DNA from 3 places in the Serratia sp. 2723 genome. Region 1 is predicted to be linked to each of the others. Evidence: predicted binding sites of a transcription regulator. Region 1 holds the regulator's gene; each other region holds the start of a gene.
What was found. The regulator PurR, encoded in region 1, represses purine synthesis genes. The targets are predictions, from matches to a motif close to CANGCAAACGTTTGCNTG.
Positions count from the first base shown of each region.

Region 1 (3,283 bases):
CCAATGGCTTGAATAAAGCGCAGTGACCACAGTTGTGTCACGTTCTCGACCCACAGCATACCGAGACACCCGACGGCGAACAGCGCCAGGCCAATCAATAACACGGGCTTACGGCCAATACGGTCGGACAGTGGTCCCCACAGCAATTGGGCGAAGGCAAAGCCCGCCAGGAAGATACTCAGACTGGCGCTGATCGCCCCAGCGGAGATTTGCAGATCCTGCTGCATTGCTCCAAAAGCGGGCAGGTACATATCGGTAGCCAGATAGCCCAACATACTCAGGCCGGCCAGATAGAACATAAATCCAAAATTTCGCATTGCTATTTCTCGTTAAAATTATGTTGTCGCAGGTTTTGAAGCGCCGGCAAGTGTATACGGCTGGATCTCTGCTTGTGAAACGGTAATATTTGCAAGATGCTGTTAAAAAATTTGAAGGCAAGATTATGTGGTCTGAATATTCACTCGATGTGGTAGATGCGGTAGCGCGGACCGGTAGTTTCAGCGCGGCGGCACAGGAGTTGCACCGAGTTCCTTCTGCGGTGAGTTATACGGTACGCCAACTGGAGCAATGGCTGGCTGTGCCGCTGTTTGAGCGCCGTCACCGCGATGTGGAGCTGACGCCGGCGGGGGCGCTGTTTATTAAAGAAGCGCGGGTTGTTATCAAAAAAATGCTCGATACTCGACGACAGTGCCAGCAGGTGGCCAACGGTTGGCGTGGGCAACTGAGGATTGCGGTCGATCTGATCGTCAAACCCCAGCGTAGTCGCCAATTGGTGCTGGATTTTTATCGCCATTTCCCCGATGTGGAGCTGATGGTGCAACCGGAAGTTTTCAACGGCGTATGGGATGCGCTGGTGGATGACCGAGCTGAGATGGCCATTGGTGCAACGCGGGCGGTGCCGGTAGGCAGCGGTTTTGCCTTTCGCGATATGGGTTTTATGAATTGGCTCTGTGTAGTGCATGCCAAACATCCGCTGGCCGCCTTGCAAGGAAAGCTGCGCGACGATCAGCTTCGCCCTTATCCCTCGTTGCTGTTGGAAGATACTTCGCGCAATTTACCCAAGCGGGTGACCTGGTCGCTGGACAACCAGCGGCGGCTGACCGTGCCGGACTGGGTTTCGGCGGTAGATTGTTTGCGTGCCGGGCTGTGTGTGGGTATGGTGCCCGCGCATCGGGTATTGCCGTTGGTACAAAGTGGCGAACTGGTGGTGTTACCACTGGATGAACCTTTCCCGCCCAGTGCCTGCTGCCTGACCTGGCAGCAAAATGCCCAGTCTCCGGCTATGGCCTGGCTGTTGGACTATCTGGGCGATAGCGAAACGCTCAATCAGGAATGGCTCAGTGAAGAGGAACCGGGGGCAGTGCGTCGCTAATCGGGCGCAGCACAATTTGCAGCGCCCCTACGGAGGGTTAACGGCGGTAATCGACAAAAGGACCATCTGCCACGGAGCGGCGCTCAATGAGTTTTGGATGCACTTCAATCACCTGCGACTCTTCACGCTTGCTGATTATGCGATCCAACAGCATGGTGAAGGCCATCTCGCCCAGGCGTTCTTTCGGCTGGTGAATGGTGGTCAGCGCCGGGGTGAAGTAGCGGGCATTACGCACGTTGTCGTAACCAATAACCGAGATATCCTGCGGTACACGCAACCCCAGCTCATCGGCGGCGCAGATTGCCCCCATAGCCATAATATCACCGCCACAGAAAACGGCGGTTGGGCGATGCTTTTGTGACAAGATTTGATGCATGGCTTTATAGCCGGATTCGGGCTCGAAATCCCCTTGCACGATCCATTCTTCACGCACTTCGATGTTGGCTTCCTTCATGGCTTTCAGAAAGCCCTGATGGCGACCTCCGCCGGTATTACGCGCCAGTTGACCCGGAATGGCACCGATGTCCCGGTGTCCCCGTTCGATCAGGTAGCGACCTGCCAGGTAGCCGCCCTTGAAGGCATTGTCGATAATGGTATCGGTGAAGTCTCCGCGCGCGGTACCCCAATCCATCACCACCATAGGAATATTACGGTAATCTTCCAGCATGCCCAGCAGCTGATCGGGATATTCTGAGCACATGACCAGCAGGCCATCGACGCGTTTTTGCGCCAGCATTGCCAGATAGGCTTGCTGTTTATCCAGGTTATTGTGCGAGTTACACAAGATCAGGGTATAGCCTTTGCTGTAGCAGCTGTTTTCTACCGCTTCGATCACTTCGGCAAAATAGGGGGCCTCACTCGAGGTGGCGAGCAAGCCGATCGATTTGGTGTGGTTGACCTTGAGGCTGCGGGCCACGGCGCTGGGTGAATAGTGCAGCTCTTTGATGGCGGCCCAAACGGCCGTTTTGGTATCTTCGGCGACGAAACGCGTTTTATTGATAACGTGCGATACGGTAGTGGTAGAAACGCCAGCGCGTTTGGCCACATCTTTAATCGTTGCCATGTAAAGAATGACTCCTAAACCTACATGTTACAGCATGTAAGTATGATGTTAATCGTTTGCCTGCGTAGATCCTTTCCCAGATAAGCGAAAACTGAGTTTTTAGTGCTGAAGTCGTAAATCGCTTGAACAGGGAGGGGCAGTTTATCGGTACGCAGTTGTGAACTGCGGATTTTGTCGCATATTGAAGAAAAGTGGAAGAGCTAATCGGTATTTATCCGTGGGGAAATCATAACAAGATTTTCATCACGAACTATGGGAAAATGATTTGACGTATTAACTGTGTGGCTTATGCTCTGGAAAAGCCAATCTGAGAGGGAGTTGTATATGGATACCAATTTGAAGATGTCATTACTCACTACCGTGGGTGCTTTGGCAATGATTATTGCTTTCAGTTTTGTTGCCGCATTGAACTGATCCTCAGCAAAAAACAAAGGCGCAGCTTGTGCCGCGCCTTATTAGCTAGTCACCCGTCGTTAAGCCAGGTTTTTTGCCACGAACGCCCAGTTCACCAACGCCCAGAAGTTTTCCAGGTACTTTGGCCGCGCATTGCGGTAGTCGATATAGTAAGCATGTTCCCACACGTCAACGGTCAATAACGGAACGTCTGCGCCCGTCAGTGGGGTTGCCGCATTCGAGGTGCTGACGATCGCCAGACTGCCGTCCGCCTTTTTCACCAGCCAGGTCCAGCCAGCGCCGAAGTTTTTCACGGCGGCATCGGTGAACTGCTCTTTAAAGGCGGCGAAGGAGCCGAATGACTTGTTGATGGCCTCTGCCACTGCGCCCGTTGGCTCGCCACCACCTTGCGGTGATAAACAGTGCCAATAGAAGGTGTGGTTCCAGACCTGGGC
Region 1 is NZ_JBNDIN010000005.1:225,499-228,781, reverse strand. Features, by position in the region: gene punC (purine nucleoside transporter PunC) at 1-317, opposite strand, end outside; gene punR (DNA-binding transcriptional activator PunR) at 443-1,372, shown strand; gene purR (HTH-type transcriptional repressor PurR) at 1,410-2,435, opposite strand; gene ABIE29_RS09940 (YnhF family membrane protein) at 2,760-2,849, shown strand; gene sodB (superoxide dismutase [Fe]) at 2,909-3,283, opposite strand, start outside.

Region 2 (3,283 bases), on a different contig from region 1:
CCTTTTTCGGTGATATACACCGCTTCGCCCGGTGCCACATCGCGCAGGAAGTCAAAGCCCAAGGTATCCAGCGCCACGCTCTCAGAGGCTACCATGTACTCACAGCGGCCATCTTCCAGCTCACGTTTGCCGATCACCAGTGGGCGAATGCCATTGGGATCGCGGAACGCCACCAGACCGTGGCCGATGATCATGGCCACGCAGGCATAAGCGCCACGCAGCTGCTGATGCATCGCGGCAACGGCGGTAAAAATGTTGTCAGACTCCAGTGGATAATGCGGGAAACGGTCAAGCTCGGTGGCCAGCACGTTCAGCAGGATCTCGGAATCGGAGGTGGTATTGACATGACGGCGACCACGTTCAAACAGCTGTTGGCGCAGTTCGTGGGCGTTGGTCAGATTGCCGTTGTGTGCCAGCGTAATGCCGAACGGCGAGTTGACATAGAAAGGTTGAGCTTCTGAAGCGCTGGAGCTGCCAGCCGTTGGGTAACGCACATGGCCGATGCCCATGTTGCCCTGCAAACGCAGCATATGGCGGGCTTCAAATACATCTTTCACCAGACCATTTGCCTTGCGCAGGCGGAACCCATTATGAGCATCAATAGTGACGATGCCAGCGGCATCCTGTCCACGATGCTGGAGCACCATCAATGCATCATAAATCGACTGGTTTACCGGCATAAAACCGGCGATACCGACAATACCGCACATGTTGTCTTTTCCTCTAAGCCGCTACCGCCCCGGTAATTGGGTTGGTAAGAAACTCGACGTGCTTTGCAGATAGTCAAAGAACCATCTGATGATGTAACTGAACTGGGGGACCAGCTGTGACTGTTTCCAGTCCGCACTTTGCGACAGGCTGGTAAAGGTATCCAGGAAGAACAGTATCGCTGCCACGATCAACACGCCGCGCAGTGCGCCGAAACACACGCCCAGCACCCGATCGGTGCCCGATAATCCGGTTTTCTCTACCAGTGACCCAATCACATAGTTAACGATAGCGCCCACAATCAGCGTTGCGATAAACAAAATGGCAATCGCAATGCCGTTACGTACCAGCTCATCTTCAAAACGGGTGAAGTAGGCTGCAAGGTATGGGTAGAAATGGCTGGCGACAAAGAACGCACATCCCCATGTCACAAGTGACAATGCTTCGCGAACAAAACCTCGGATCAGGCTCACCAGAGCCGAAAATCCAATCAACGCTATAATGACGTAATCAATCCAGACCATGAACTATTCCAATGATGAATCGCCCCTGCATCCAATCGCGGCGAATTCTAACAGAAAAAGAAAACGTTTGCGTAGCGGATTTCCCACCACGTAACAAATAAAAAACGGCGATGTTAAAATTGCCAATCGCCGCACCTACATAGGATATCCGGCCCCTGAAAGGCACAATTTTAGTGGTGATTTGGCAATTCTCCTCCTTGAGCACAGTGACCCCTCACCCTAACCCTCTCCCACAGGGAGAGGGGATCGTCCGAGTCGCGGTTAGCTGCTGTGACACAATTCCAACTTCCCCGACCCTTGGATTAAGTGAGCAAGAATATTAGAATCCCTGCCCCTCTAAACACAGTGCCTGAGGGAACGCCCCCTCTCCCTGTGGGCTGAGGAATCCCCACTAATTTTTTGTTAGTGGTTTCAGAGAATTAGAACGAGTGTTTTACGAACAATCTGTTCCATTTTGTTCGTAAATTGGCAGTGAGAGAATGACGAACGACTTCTTCTCGTCTGCTTAAGGCTGTTTTTCACCCCACTTTTGTTTGAAAAACAGCCTATTTCTCGCCTCAATTTTTCTGGGGATTCCTCAGCCCACAGGGAGAGGGGATCGTCCGAGTCGCGGTTAGCTACTGTGACACAATTCCAACTTCCCCGACCCTTGGATTAAGTGAGCAAGAATATTAGAATCCCTGCCCCTCTAAACACAGTGCCTGAGGGAACGCCCCCTCTCCCTGTGGGAGAGGGTCGGGGTGAGGGGCATACGGCAGACCCAATGGATCAACGCGCGCTATACGCCTTCACCTGCCCGCTCAGCCCACTGATCCCATTCAGCTCCGCCAGCGAAGCCTGTAGCTTCTGCTTCGAGGCATCTGGGCCAACATAGATGCGGGTGATCTCACCCTGAACCGGTTTGGATGGCACAGTATAGGCCCGGTGCCCAGACAGACGCAGAGATGCGACGATCTCATTGACCTTGGCAGCATTCTTCAACGCCCCCAACTGCACCACGTAAGCCTGGCCAGCCGGTGCCTTTTCTGCAACCGCAGGCTTGGTTTCAGGCTTCGGCTCTGGTTTCACTTCCGGCTTTGGCTCTACCTTTGGCGGTGGTGGCACCGGCTTAGGTTTCACTTCCACTGGCTTCACCTCTACCGGTTTAGGTTCCACGGGCTTAGGTTTAGCTGGCTGAACCGGTTTGGTTTCGATTGGCGGCGGAGCAACGACCGCAGGCTGCTGCTGCGGTTGGGTAGTTTGATTAGCCGCCTGCTGGGCGGCGGCCTGCTGCTGTTCAACCAAAGCACCAGCCCCTTCCGGTGGAACCGAAGGTAGCGCCTGATTGGCCGGCGGGATCACGTCGATTTCATGAGCATCACCCGGTTTGGGCACCAACGGGATCGCCGCAAACTCATCCTCATAATGCTTTTTTTTGCCGTCAAGCAGCCCCGGTAGGACAATCACCCCCAGGGCAACCAAAATCACGGTACCAACCAGTCGATTCTGAAATTTACTTGCCACTCACACTCCCCGCCTCTCGTCTAACGCCGCCATCACGTGGGCAACAGTGTGGAAAGACCCACAGACGATCACAATATCCTGAATACCCGCGTCCTGCATAGCCTGACGCCAGGCAGTTTCGACATCGGCAAACTTGCGTGGTTCCGTTAAATGCTGTGCCAATAGTTCAACGCTAGCCCCGCGCGGGCCTTCCAGCGGCGCGCAGTACCACACGTCCACCTGTTCATTCAGGCAGGCCAGCGTACCGGCAATGTCTTTGTCCGACAGCATTCCCACCACCGCGCGTACCACACCGCCATTGCGGGGTAGCTTCGCCAGTTGCCGAGCTAGATAAGCTGCCGCATGCGGGTTATGGGCAACGTCCAGGATCAGCTGCGGGTTCTGCTGCACGGTCTGAAAACGCCCTGGCAAAGCGGCCTGCTGCAGACCGGCAAAAATCGCCTTCTCGTCGATTTCCAGCGCCGAATAGTGCAGCGCAGCCAATGCCGTCGCCGCGTTCGCCAAGGGGACGTTAGGCATAGGGAGATCGGTCAGGCGTGTACCGCCCC
Region 2 is NZ_JBNDIN010000014.1:109,270-112,552, reverse strand. Features, by position in the region: gene purF (amidophosphoribosyltransferase) at 1-710, opposite strand, end outside; gene cvpA (colicin V production protein) at 732-1,232, opposite strand; gene dedD (cell division protein DedD) at 2,001-2,735, opposite strand; gene folC (bifunctional tetrahydrofolate synthase/dihydrofolate synthase) at 2,736-3,283, opposite strand, start outside.
Region 2: cvpA (colicin V production protein) is a predicted target of PurR. The motif match lies at 1,289-1,306, and genes of this name have one in related genera.

Region 3 (3,283 bases), on a different contig from region 1:
GCTTTCGACGCGACGAACAGATAGTCCAGCGCGCCCAACCGATCGACCAGGCAGCTTGGCAGCGGCTGCGGCTGGATACTGACCGCGCCTACCACTTCCCCTCGGCGCAGACGTTCCTGCGTACGGGTTTCGTCTTCCACCTGCAAATTCAGGCGCACCGGGGAATCGGCCAGCACCGGTTTTAGCGCCGGTAGCAGCCAGGTTGCCAGGCTGTCGGCGTTGACCGCCAGTGACAGCAACAGCGGCGTATCGACCCCATGGTCATTCCCTAACCACTCCTCTTCCAGCAGCTCGACCTGATGCAGCAAGGCCAGCAGTTTTTGACCCTGCTCGGTTGGGCGTGGTGGCACGGTGCGTACCAGCAGCGGTTGGCCGAACAGGTTTTCCAACTGTTTGATGCGCTGGGATACCGCCGATTGGGTGATGCAAAGTTTTTGTGCCGCGCGCTCAAAGCCACGCTCACGGATCACCGCGTCCAGCGCTTGCAGCGTTCTATAGTCTGGGCGTTTCATCGGAGAGAAGATCCCTTTTAGTAAATTGATTCAGGCACTATGCCACATTTTTACACTTTCTCAGGTGAAAAAATCCCGGTCAGCTTTACAGACCGAGCATCATTGGCAGGGCAATAAATGTGCGGCAGGTTAAATAAGTGTGTTTTAGCCTAAGTTGCTGTCGGTGATTTACCCTATAATACGCACACGTTTTCGTACATAGGCAATGAACACATCATGACTCAGGATGAACTGAAAAAAGCGGTAGGCTGGGCGGCATTGGAATACGTGAAGCCAGGCACTATCGTGGGCGTGGGCACCGGCTCTACTGCGGCTCACTTTATCGATGCGCTGGGTTCGATCAAACACCAGATCGAAGGCGCGGTATCCAGCTCAGACGCATCGACCGCCAAGCTGAAAAGCCTGGGGATCCACGTTTTCGATAGCAATGAAGTGGATTCGTTGGATATCTACGTTGACGGTGCCGATGAAATCAACGGCCACATGCAGATGATCAAAGGCGGCGGCGCAGCCCTGACCCGTGAGAAGATCATTGCGGCTATTGCCCGTCAGTTTATCTGCATTGTCGACTCCACCAAGCAGGTTGATGTGTTAGGTAAATTCCCCTTGCCGGTAGAAGTGATCCCGATGGCCCGCTCCTACGTGGCACGTGAGCTGGTCAAGTTGGGCGGCCTGCCGGAATACCGCCAGAACGTAGTGACCGATAACGGCAACGTGATCCTGGATGTGTACAACCTGGAAATCCTCGATGCCATCGAGTTGGAAAACAAGATCAATGGCATTGCTGGTGTGGTGACCGTCGGCCTGTTTGCCAACCGTGGTGCGGATGTCGCGCTGGTCGGCACGCCGGATGGCGTTAAGAAAGTGGTCAGATAATCGGGCCGTGAAACCGGCGAGCCTGCTGACAAAGCCTCAGCCGGTTCGCGGTTTTTTACTGGCTAACGGTTCGCCACGCATAATTCTTGTCTTAAAATATCTTTTCTTAAAATCGGTAAATTTGGTGACATATGTCACATTACGATAATAACCTCCGTTAAGCTTCTGTCTAAATCTTTCCCAATGGTATTTTCCACCAGAAACCACCGACATCGCTGAGCCTTGTGCTAACGGGCAGGCAATCGTTTGTATTGCCGGGCGCGTTATTTTTGTTATGTTGGGGGGACATGCTGTTGATTTTGAGTTGCTGCCGGTCTGGCGGCCACTGAAAGCTAATGGGGAAACAGCTGCTCTTCTGAAGTCTGAACATAGGGTCGGGTAAATGGCAAAAGTATCATTGGAGAAAGACAGGATTAAGTTCCTGTTGGTAGAAGGGGTTCACCAGAGCACCGTAGATAACCTGCGTGCTGCCGGATATAGCAACATCGAATATCACAAAGGTGCGTTAGACACCGAAGCGCTGAAGGCATCGATCCGTGATGCACACTTCGTGGGTATCCGATCGCGTACGCATCTGTCCGAGGAAGTCTTCGCGGCCGCAGAGAAACTGGTCGCGGTGGGCTGTTTCTGTATCGGCACCAACCAGGTTGATTTGAAAGCGGCGACCAAACGCGGCATTCCGGTGTTTAACGCGCCTTTCTCCAATACTCGATCCGTGGCCGAAATGGTGCTGGGTGAGCTGCTGTTGATGCTGCGTGGTATCCCGAAGGCCAATGCCAAGGCACACCGTGGCCAGTGGGAAAAGCTGGCTGTCGGCTCGTATGAAGCGCGGGGCAAGAAGCTGGGGATCATCGGCTACGGCCATATCGGGACTCAGCTCGGCATCCTGGCGGAAGGTCTGGGGATGAAGGTGTTCTTCTACGATATCGAGAACAAGCTGCCGCTGGGTAATGCCCAACAGGTGCGCCATCTGTCAGATCTGCTCAATATGAGCGACGTGGTCACGCTGCACGTGCCGGAAACGCTGTCGACCAAGAACATGATCGGCACCGAAGAGCTGGCGCTGATGAAGCCAGGGGCGATCCTGATCAACGCCTCACGCGGCACCGTGGTGGATATCCCGGCACTGTGTAACGCCTTGGCGAGCGACCATCTGGCCGGTGCGGCAATCGACGTGTTCCCGGAAGAGCCGGCAACCAACAGCGATCCGTTCAATTCTCCACTGTGCGAGTTTGATAACGTGCTGTTGACGCCGCATATCGGCGGTTCGACCCAGGAAGCGCAGGAAAATATCGGTGATGAAGTGGCTGGCAAGCTGGCGAAGTATTCCGATAACGGCTCAACGCTGTCTGCGGTCAATTTCCCGGAGGTGTCGCTGCCAGCTCATGGCCCGAACGCCAGCCGTTTGCTGCATATTCATGAAAACCGCCCAGGTATCCTGACGCAGATTAACCAGATCTTCGCTGAAGAAGGGGTGAACATCGCGGCCCAGTATCTGCAGACCAGCTCGGAAATCGGCTACGTGGTTATCGATATCGAAGCGGAAACCGAACGTGCTGATGCCGCATTGCAACGTATGAAAGCAATTGAAGGGACCATCCGCGCCCGCTTACTGCTGTAATCGGTAACCGACGGAAAACAGCAAGGCCGGAGCAATCCGGCCTTTTGCTATGCGGAAATTGGCCAGGACCAGGTGTGTGACGGGGTAATAATCTCTGGCAGAGGGATATCCCATTGCTCCACTGGCAAAGCACTAACCTGTTGGCAATCATGTGCAATCCCCATCGGATAGGGACCTGCGTGCTGCCAGTTTTGTAAGGTGCGATCGTAAAACCCGCCGCCCATCCCCAGACGTTGCCCTGCAGAATCGAAGGCGACCAGCGGCGTCAACACCA
Region 3 is NZ_JBNDIN010000002.1:50,916-54,198, reverse strand. Features, by position in the region: gene ABIE29_RS03035 (LysR family transcriptional regulator ArgP) at 1-512, opposite strand, end outside; gene rpiA (ribose-5-phosphate isomerase RpiA) at 729-1,388, shown strand; gene serA (phosphoglycerate dehydrogenase) at 1,771-3,009, shown strand; gene ABIE29_RS03020 (5-formyltetrahydrofolate cyclo-ligase) at 3,057-3,283, opposite strand, start outside.
Region 3: serA (phosphoglycerate dehydrogenase) is a predicted target of PurR. The motif match lies at 1,624-1,641, and genes of this name have one in related genera.